Linked DNA regions of Dyadobacter pollutisoli. The protein of the gene in region 1 binds, or shares a complex with, the protein of each later gene. Links are inferred from orthologs where the notes say so. Each region holds a gene or a part of one and is shown on either strand. Other genes may lie near its edges.

What was found. Proteins that work in one complex are often made in the same cells at the same time.
Region 2: the proteins of carB (region 1) and carA are in contact, whole or in part, in a solved structure (PDB 1KEE), measured with the Escherichia coli proteins. The link is inferred for Dyadobacter pollutisoli from one-to-one orthologs.

Annotation. Positions count from the first base shown.
Region 1 is NZ_CP112998.1:4,050,061-4,056,092, forward strand. The notes cover bases 1,062-4,474. They hold carB (carbamoyl-phosphate synthase large subunit), read left to right. Parts: upstream 1,062-1,430; coding sequence 1,431-4,274; downstream 4,275-4,474. Other genes in these bases: ON006_RS16590 (BamA/TamA family outer membrane protein), read left to right, coding at 1,062-1,214; ON006_RS16600 (MFS transporter), read left to right, coding at 4,460-4,474. In the rest of the region: more of ON006_RS16590, read left to right, coding at 1-1,061; more of ON006_RS16600, read left to right, coding at 4,475-5,998. UniProt on the Escherichia coli protein: Large subunit of the glutamine-dependent carbamoyl phosphate synthetase (CPSase).
Region 2 is NZ_CP112998.1:6,860,464-6,864,750, forward strand. The notes cover bases 1-2,978. They hold carA (glutamine-hydrolyzing carbamoyl-phosphate synthase small subunit), read left to right. Parts: upstream 1-926; coding sequence 927-2,030; downstream 2,031-2,978. Other genes in these bases: ON006_RS28505 (DNA-directed RNA polymerase subunit alpha), read left to right, coding at 1-142; rplQ (50S ribosomal protein L17), read left to right, coding at 217-777; eno (phosphopyruvate hydratase), read left to right, coding at 2,290-2,978. In the rest of the region: more of eno, read left to right, coding at 2,979-3,561; ON006_RS28525 (FtsB family cell division protein), read left to right, coding at 3,619-3,951; gpmI (2,3-bisphosphoglycerate-independent phosphoglycerate mutase), read left to right, coding at 4,000-4,287. UniProt on the Escherichia coli protein: Small subunit of the glutamine-dependent carbamoyl phosphate synthetase (CPSase).

The DNA.
Region 1 (6,032 bases):
AGCGAACGGCTATTCGCTGGGATGCGAAGGATACAGATGCCAATGCTCAGAAATTTCAATTCAGGACGATTTATACGGTCCCTTATATCGGCAAAACCTTCATCACGGGGCAAGCAAACTTTATATTTGAAAAAGACCTGAAAGAACAATCGATCCGTTTCTACCGCCGATTTCTTACCAATGAAACGAAGTATGCTGGTTCTGTGGAAATTGGTCATTACAAAACACAGCAGTATCGGCGTTTTTTAGACAACCCGGATGTTCCCCTACCGGTATACCCCACCGATTATAAATATTACGACATATGGTTGGGCCGGGCATTCAAGTTTCCCTTTCCCAACAGTCGTTTAAGCAAAGACTCGCGGATAGTCACGGCAGTTCGCCATAGCAAGTATGATTTTGACGAACGTCCGCCGGTCGCAGCCGACCTGAACAAAATTTACTGGAACCGGACCACTACATTGATCAGCCTTGGTTATTCAAACCGAAACTATCGGAGGGACGTTTTGATTTATGGCTTTGGTAGAACGGAGGACGTACCCATAGGTAGCTTATTTGCACTCACAATCGGGCAGGAAAATACCGAGTTCGGTGCGAGAGGTTATGGCGGTATTCAATATGCTACCGGAAAATATCTGCCCCACAACCTGGGCTATTTGTATGGCATCGCGAATATGGGTACTTACTCAAAAAATGGGCACGCCCAGCAGGGCGTGATCAATGGGCAACTCAATTACATCAGTAACCTGATTCCTTTCCGGTACAGCTTTTTCAGGCAATTTCTCGTTTTTCGCTACACTCACGGTATTCGCCGTGACCGGCTCGACTATCTCAATATCAGTGGTGAGCAAGGGATCAGGGGCATTAACAACGACCAGCTGATCGGTACTAAGAGGCTGACATTAGGTACTGAGACCGTATTTTTCTCTGATAAAAGTTTGCTAGGGTTCCGCATTGCCTATTTTGTTTTCGCGGATCTCGGATTGGTCAATGGCGGGGCATCTTTATGGAAAAGTCCTTTATATCAAGGCTACGGCCTCGGTCTGAGACTGAGGAACGAAAACCTGACATTTAACACTTTGCAACTGCGCTTTGGCTACTACCCTAACATTCCGGGAAACACATCTGTTTTCCGCATTGGGGCAAGCGGAAACGTGCCGCTTCGATTGAGGGATTTTGACATTTCGGCCCCTTCAATTGTCCCGCTTCAATGACATCAAGGAATTTTAATGTCAATAACCACCTGATAAACAGGTATTTAATTTACAATCTTCAAGAAATCACAGTAATTTCAGACATCCTACCCTTCTTTTTCGGATATGTGAATTAACTTTGTGGAATTTTTGGACGTACCCCCTGCTCATACAGCAACAGGCAACCCCAAAAGTTGTTTAAAAGTATTTCCTCATTTCTACAAATTACCATTTACTGTGCCCAAAAATACGAATATCAATTCCGTTCTAATTATCGGTTCAGGTCCAATTATCATCGGTCAGGCGTGCGAGTTTGACTATGCCGGTTCTCAGGCAGCCCGTTCACTACGCGAAGAAGGAATAGAGGTGGTCTTGATCAACTCAAATCCTGCAACGATTATGACTGACCCGATCAGTGCAGATCACGTCTATCTGTTGCCATTGGAAAAGAAGTATATCGTTGAAATTCTGGAAAAGCATAAGGCAATGGGCAAACCCATCGATGCGGTACTTCCTACCATGGGTGGGCAGACTGCATTGAACCTTGCCATTGACTGTGACAAAGCAGGTATCTGGAAGAAATATGACATCGACATCATCGGTGTGGACATCAAAGCGATCGAGACCACGGAGGATAGGGAGAAATTCCGTCTGAAAATGCTTGAATTGAATGTAAATGTCTGCAAAGGTCGTACTGCCCGTTCCTTTTTGGAAGGAAAAGAAATTGCACAGGAAATCGGCTTCCCGCTGGTAATCCGTCCTTCTTTCACACTTGGCGGAACAGGTGGCGGTTTTGTAGAAAGAGAAGAGGATTTCGACAAAGCATTGAATAATGGCTTGCACGCTTCCCCGGTACACGAAGTATTGGTAGAACAAAGTGCAATGGGCTGGAAAGAATACGAGCTCGAACTGCTCCGTGACAGCAAAGGTAACTTCATCATTATCTGCTCGATCGAAAACTTCGATCCGATGGGCGTACACACGGGCGACAGTATTACGGTTGCTCCCGCGATGACGCTCCCGGATACGCTTTACCAGCAAATGCGCGACCTGGCCATCAAAATGATGGACGGCATCGGTAAATTCGCAGGTGGATGTAATGTTCAGTTCTCAGTTAATCCAGCTGATGATCAGATCATTGCGATTGAAATCAACCCACGTGTTTCCCGCTCCTCAGCACTTGCATCCAAGGCGACCGGTTATCCTATCGCGAAAATCGCTGCTAAAATGGCGATCGGATACAACCTGGACGAGCTGATCAACCCGATCACAGGGAGTACTTCGGCATTTTTCGAGCCTTCTATTGACTACGTGATTGTGAAGGTTCCCCGCTGGAACTTTGATAAATTCAAAGGCGCCGATCGCTCATTGGGCTTACAGATGAAGTCTGTGGGCGAAGCCATGGGTATTGGACGTAATTTCCAGGAAGCGCTGCAAAAAGCATGTCAGTCACTGGAAATCCGCAGAAATGGTTTGGGGGCTGACGGTCGCGAGCTGCGTGATCAGGAGGCGATCAAATACAGCCTGAAACATCCGAGCTGGGACAGGCTTTTCCACATATATGATGCATTCAAGATTGGTTTGTCATTCAAAACCATTCAGAACCTGACCAAAATTGATGCGTGGTTCCTCCGCCAGATTGAAGAACTGATCGAACTGGAACATGAAATTGAAAAATTTGACCTGGATGACCTTCCTAAAGACTTGCTTTTGACAGCAAAACAAAAAGGTTATGCTGACCGCCAGATCGCTCATTTGTTGAATACCAAAGAAAGTAAGGTGTACGACAAGAGAAAAGCTATGGGTATTAAACGTGTATATAAATGTGTAGACACCTGCGCGGCGGAATTTGAAGCGAAAACGCCCTACTACTACTCTACATTCAATACCTCACAGGAATTCCCTGACAATGAATCGATTGTAAGCGACCGCAAAAAAGTGGTAGTGCTGGGCTCAGGACCAAACAGGATCGGACAAGGGATTGAGTTTGACTACTCCTGCGTACACGGTGTGCTGGCTGCAAAAGAAGCAGGTTATGAAACGATCATGATCAACTGTAACCCTGAAACGGTTTCAACCGACCCTGATATTTCTGACAAATTATACTTTGAACCGGTTTTCTGGGAACACGTTTTCGACATCATTGAACATGAAAAACCGGAAGGTGTGATCGTTCAGCTGGGTGGCCAGACGGCCCTCAAAATGGCTGAAAAACTGGAAAAATATGGTGTAAAAATCATCGGTACCAGCTATCACTCACTCGACTGGGCCGAAGATCGCGGACGTTTCTCTTCATTACTGGAAGAACTGGAAATTCCTTTTCCACAGTTTGGAACAGTGAGGACATCTGACGCTGCGGTTGAACTGTCACGCACATTAGGATTCCCCTTGCTGGTACGTCCAAGTTACGTTTTGGGTGGCCAGAATATGAAGATCGTGATCAACGAAAAAGAACTGGAACAGCATGTTGTAAAAATCCTTCATGACATTCCGGACAACAATATCCTTCTCGATCACTTCCTGGAAGGTGCCCTGGAAGCAGAAGCCGATGCGATTTGCGACGGCGAAGACGCGTACATCATTGGTGTGATGGAACATATCGAGCCAGCGGGAATTCACTCCGGCGACTCTCATGCTGCATTGCCTCCATTTGACCTTACCGAAGACGAAATCCGTCAAATTGAAGAACATACCCGTAAAATTGCTCTTGCAATGAATGTGAAAGGGTTGATCAACGTACAATTCGCCGTCAAAAATGGGGTTGTGTATGTGATCGAAGCCAACCCGAGAGCTTCCCGCACGGTACCTTTCATCTGCAAAGCTTATCAGGAGCCATATGTTAATTATGCCACCAAGCTGATGCTGGGTGACAAAAAGCTATCGGATTTCACTTTCAATCCTGTGAAAAAAGGCTGGGCAATTAAAATCCCTGTGTTCTCATTCAACAAGTTCCCGAATGTAAATAAAGAACTCGGCCCTGAGATGAAATCAACCGGTGAAGCCATTTACTTCATTGATGATTTACAGGACGATTTCTTCCAGAGAATATATGGCGAGCGTAATCTCTACCTAAGCCGGTAGTCATGATCGTTTTCAACTGAAAAGGCCCGGAGCAATCCGGGCTTTTTCAGTTTCAGACCGTTTGATAATCCAAATGCATTAATTATTTAATCCTAAAATAACCTTTCAAAATTAAATTTTGAAAACCCGGAAACTATCCTACTTTTGGACTGATTTGCTTCCTATCATATCTAAAAATCAGTTCGATGGCTTCCAATACTCCCTCCACAAGCGAAGCATTTGATACCAAGCCGTTGCTTCCCTTTTGGGACATATGGAACATGAGCTTCGGCTTCCTGGGCATTCAATTTGGATTTGCATTACAAAATGCCAATGTCAGCCGGATCTTCGAGACGCTCGGGGCGAAGGTCGACGACATTCCCATTCTCTGGGTAGCAGCCCCACTAACCGGCTTGGTCATACAACCTATCATCGGCTATTTCAGTGACCACACCTGGACCCGGCTGGGTCGTCGACGACCTTACTTTCTGGCTGGCGCCATACTGGCGTCTCTCTCGCTGTTGGTCATGCCCAATTCCCCGGGACTTTGGTTTGCCGCCGGCACATTGTGGATACTGGATGCTTCCATTAACATTACAATGGAGCCATTCAGGGCCTTTGTAGGCGACAATCTGCCATCGAGGCAGCGTACTTCCGGTTTCGCGATGCAGAGTTTCTTTATCGGCACCGGCGCGATTGTCGCTTCTTCTCTCCCGTATATTTTCACCAACTGGTTTAATATTTCCAACCAGGCGCCGGAAGGTATCGTGCCGGATTCCGTCAAATGGTCGTTCTATCTGGGTGGTTTCATTTTTTTGCTGGCAGTGATATGGACTGTGGCGAAATCGAGAGAATACACCCCGGAACAGTTACACACATTTTCAAAACAACAATCTGAAACACCACTGTTGCATCCTACCGCAATTGCTGCCAGCAAGCGACAAAAGCTTTTGCGACAGGGTTTTATGTTTTCACTTACGGGAGTGGCATTCACACTATGGTTCATCAGCCGTGATCTCAATAAAGAACTGTATATTTTTTCGCTCGGGATTCTCGTCATGGGACTCCTTTTTGTAGCAGCAGGAGTAGTCGCCAAAGATAAAAGTGAAGGGTCGGCATTTGTGATGATCATGAGCGACCTGCAGAACATGCCTGCTACGATGAAGCAACTTGCTGTCGTGCAGTTCTTTTCATGGTTTGCACTTTTTGCCATGTGGATCTATATGACGCCCGCCGTGACCAGCCACTTATACGGGACATCCGATCCTACCAGTAAATTATACAACGACGGCGCCGACTGGGTAGGGTTATGTATGGGTGTTTACAATGGTATTTCAGCATTGGTAGCATTTATAATACCTGTTATCGCATTGAAAACCAGCCGAAAACTGACGCATATGATCTGCTTGCTGGCTGGCGGTATTGCATTGCTATCGGTATACTTGTTACCGGATGCCAAATATCTGATGCTGTCAATGATAGGCATCGGAGTGGCCTGGGCGTCTATTTTATCCATTCCCTACGCCATGCTGGCAGGTTCGCTGCCTCCCAGGAAAATGGGTTATTTTATGGGGTTGTTCAACTTCTTCATAGTCATTCCGCAAATAGTCGCCGCCGCTTTGCTCGGCTTTCTGATCAAGCAATTCTTTAATGGAGAACCGATTTACGCATTGGTGATCGGCGGGCTTTCGATGATCGTGGCGGGACTGCTGTCACTTCGGGTGGAAGATCAGGACGACCATTGAAATGGATCACATTTTTTGATAAAAAACAAAATAG
Region 2 (4,287 bases), 2.8 Mb from region 1 along the record:
TTTGGTAAGGCTGGAAATTTCGGACATGATGAAGTTCCGTAATTTTGGTAAAAAATCTCTTACTGAGTTGGAGCAACTTGTTGCTGACAAACAACTCACATTTGGAATGGACGTGGCGAAATATCGCCTGGACGAGGATTAATTAATATTCCATCATAAGTATGTATTCTGTAGCGCGCAGTTACTCGCAGCTCGAAGCAACTAAACAACAAAACAATGAGACACGGTAAGAAAGATAATCATTTAGGAAGAACAGCATCACACCGTAAGGCAATGCTTTCTAACATGGCTTCCTCTTTGATTCTTCACAAAAGAATTGAAACAACATTAGCAAAGGCGAAAGAACTTCGTAAGTATGTTGAGCCTCTGCTAACGCGTGCAAAAGAAGATTCTACACACAATAGAAGGGTAGTTTTTTCTTATCTGAATGACAAAGAGTCTACAAAAGAGCTTTTTGGAGTTGTTTCAGATAAAATTGCAGCTCGTCCGGGTGGATATACCCGTATCATCAAATTGGGCAGCCGTCTTGGTGATGCAGCGGAAACCGCTTTAATCGAGTTAGTTGATTTCAATGACGCTCTTCTATTGGCAAACGCTGATAAACCAGCAAAAACACGTCGTAGCAGAAGAGGCGGTAAAAAAGCAGAAGGATCAGAAACAGAAGTTTCTGCGGCTCCTGTGAAAAAGGCAGATCATCCAATTGTTGCAGAATCAGAACCTGCTGTTGATGAAGCTCCGGAAACAGACGAATTACCAGGCAACACTGACAAAGAATAGTTTTGGTAATAACATCAATATAGGAAAAGGGTTGAACGGTTTCGTTTAACCCTTTTTTATGAGTAAAAATCTGTACTTTTGCAGAAAATTTAAATAGACCATTGAAGAGGGCACCTCTTTACAAGCGGAAAAAATAGATTTAACCATATATGAATCAAAAAAAGGAAGCTCTGTTGTTGCTTGAAGACGGAACAGCATACAAAGGACTAGCTTTGGGAATACATGGAACAACTGGCGGTGAAATTTGCTTTAATACCGGAATGACAGGTTATCAGGAAATCTACACTGATCCTTCGTACTATGGGCAAATCATCGTCAACACCAATTCACACATTGGGAACTATGGCGTGCAACTGGAAGATGAGGAGGAATCGGCTTCGGTGAAGATCAGGGGAATGGTGTGCAATACGTTTTCTCAGATCTACTCGCGTGATACTGCCGACTTTTCGTTGCAGGAGTATTTTGAGAGAGCAAATATCGTTGGTATCAGCAATGTCGATACAAGACACCTGGTAAGACACGTGAGAGAGAAAGGTGTAATGAATGCAATTATCTCATCCGAGATTCTGGATGAAGCTTTGCTGATGGAAGAATTGAAGAAAATCCCTTCAATGGATGGCCTGGAATTATCTTCTCAGGTAACAACCGAGGAAGCTTACTTCGTAGGAAATGAAGCGGATAGTAAATGGCGGATCGCGGTAATGGACTATGGTATTAAGAAAAGCATTCTTACTAACCTGACTTCAAGAGGCTGCTATTGCAAAGTTTTCCCGGCCAAAACGCCATTTGAGGAAGTAATGGAGTGGCAACCAGATGGATTTTTTATATCCAATGGTCCGGGCGATCCTTCGGCGATGTTATATGCGGTGGAAAATGTGAATCAGATGATTAAGAGCAGCAAGCCATTATTTGGGATATGCCTTGGCCATCAATTGCTGGCGCTTTCGAGCGGTATCAACACATATAAAATGCATCACGGTCACAGAGGGTTGAACCACCCTGTAAAAAACCTGATAACAGGAATGTGTGAGGTAACTTCTCAAAATCACGGGTTTGCGGTCAACCACGACGAGATCGAAAGCCATCCGGATGTGGAGATCACCCACGTTAATTTGAATGACAAAACGATTGAAGGTATAAGAAGAAAGGATTATCCTGCCTTCTCAGTACAGTATCACCCGGAAGCGTCTCCGGGACCGCACGATTCGCGCTACCTTTTTGATGAGTTCATCAGTTTGCTAAGCGCAAATTAAATATATAACAAAAAATCCCTCGACCGAGGGATTTTTTGTTATATGACATTTTTTTAAACAATTGTGTCTGAGCATCTACCGTTACAATCCGAAGAAGTAGCGGCGCAATCATACCGCGTGTTAACATCCTATTAAATGATTGGCAAAATGAGTATGTAAATTTAGGTTTAAATGCGCTTCTGTTTATGGATGACAATTTTTTTGTGTTATTTTGTAGCGTTAACATATTCAATTTTTTAATCAAAACCACAAGCTGCAAATGAGTACGATTCAATCAGTACATGCAAGACAAATTCTGGATTCAAGAGGAAACCCCACAGTAGAAGTAGATATTCGTACCGAAAATGGTTATTTAGGACGCGCTGCTGTTCCGTCTGGTGCTTCCACCGGAAAGCATGAGGCCGTTGAACTTCGTGATGATGACAAGAGCGTATATGTTGGAAAAGGGGTTTTGAAAGCGGTTGAAAATGTAAATGATATTATTTTCCCTGAACTGATTGGCTGCTCGGTTTTTGAACAAAACCTGATCGATAAAATCATGCTGGAATTGGATGGTACTCCTAACAAAAGCAAGTTAGGTGCTAATGCAATTTTGGGTGTGTCACTGGCTGCTGCGAAGGCTGCTGCACAGGAAGCTAACCTTCCATTGTACCGTTACGTAGGAGGTACGAATGCTAATACCCTACCTGTTCCGATGATGAACATTCTGAATGGTGGAAGCCACGCAGATAACTCTATCGACTTCCAGGAGTTTATGATCATGCCTGCGAAAGCTGATACATTCTCTCAGGCGCTACGTATGGGTGTTGAAGTGTTCCATACACTTAAAACGGTTTTGAAAAGCAAAGGATATTCTACCAACGTAGGTGATGAAGGTGGTTTTGCTCCTAACATCAAATCCAACGAAGAGGCTATCGAGATCGTAATCCAGGCTATCGAGAAAGCTGGATATAAGCCAGGCGAAGAAATCTTCATTGCTATGGATGCTGCCGTTTCTGAATTCTACGAAAATGGATTGTACCATTTCAAAAAATCAGATGGCCGTAAACTGACGTCGCCTGAAATGGCTGACTACTGGACTCAGTGGGTTGCTAAATATCCTATCATTTCTATCGAAGACGGTATGGATGAGGATGACTGGGCTGGTTGGAAAACTTTGACTGAATCTGTTGGTAGCAAATGCCAGTTGGTAGGTGATGATTTGTTCGTAACAAACGTAACACGTTTGCAACAAGGAATTGAATCACAGATTGCCAATGCAGTTCTTGTTAAAGTAAACCAAATTGGTTCTTTGACTGAAACCATTGACACTGTTAACCTTGCAAAACGTAACAGCTACAAGAGCATTATGTCACACCGTTCAGGTGAAACTGAGGATTCTACAATCGCGGATCTTGCGGTTGCATTGAACACAGGACAGATCAAAACAGGTTCTGCTTCGCGTTCTGACCGTATGGCGAAATACAACCAATTGCTGCGTATCGAAGAAGAGCTTGGCGAAAGCGCATACTTCCCAGGATTGAAATTCTAATATTTCCATTGAGAACCGGAGCCATAAGCTCCGGTTCTCGTTTTAGGGTATCTCAAAATGAAAAACAACTCATTCTGGTCACTCAATTCGATGAAAAATTTCTATATCGCCACGTTTGTTGCGTGGTTGGTGTGGATACTATTCCTTGATAATAACAACATGCGGGTGGTAGTTTCCAATCGCATGAAAATGAAAGACCTGGAAAAGGAAAAAGCCGTCCTGCTCGAAAAGATCGGACAAGTGAAAAAGGAACGCAATGAAGTGTTTGGAAATCCAAAGATGCTCGAAAAATGGGCGCGCGAGAAATTCATGATGCGCAGGCCCAATGAAGAGGTATACGTGATTGTTGACGAAAACAATCAGCCTGTTGAAAGTAAAAAAGAGGAATAGTCTTATCATCCTCTCAGCACCATTCTTAATTTTTAATTTTCCACCACATTGAACAAGAAAGTAATTCTTATAATCATGGACGGTTGGGGGATCGCCAAATTCGGCGAGGAAAACCGTTCAGCTGTCATTGCTGCAAATACGCCTTTTTACGACAGTATTTTGCAAAAATATCCTAATAGCAAGCTGGAAGCAAGTGGCTTGGCGGTAGGCCTTCCTGACGGACAAATGGGTAACTCAGAAGTAGGCCACACCAACCTCGGCGCCGGACGCGTAGTATATCAGGATCTTGTTAAAATTAACCTGGCTGTTACCGAAGGTACTTTGGGGCAGGAGCCG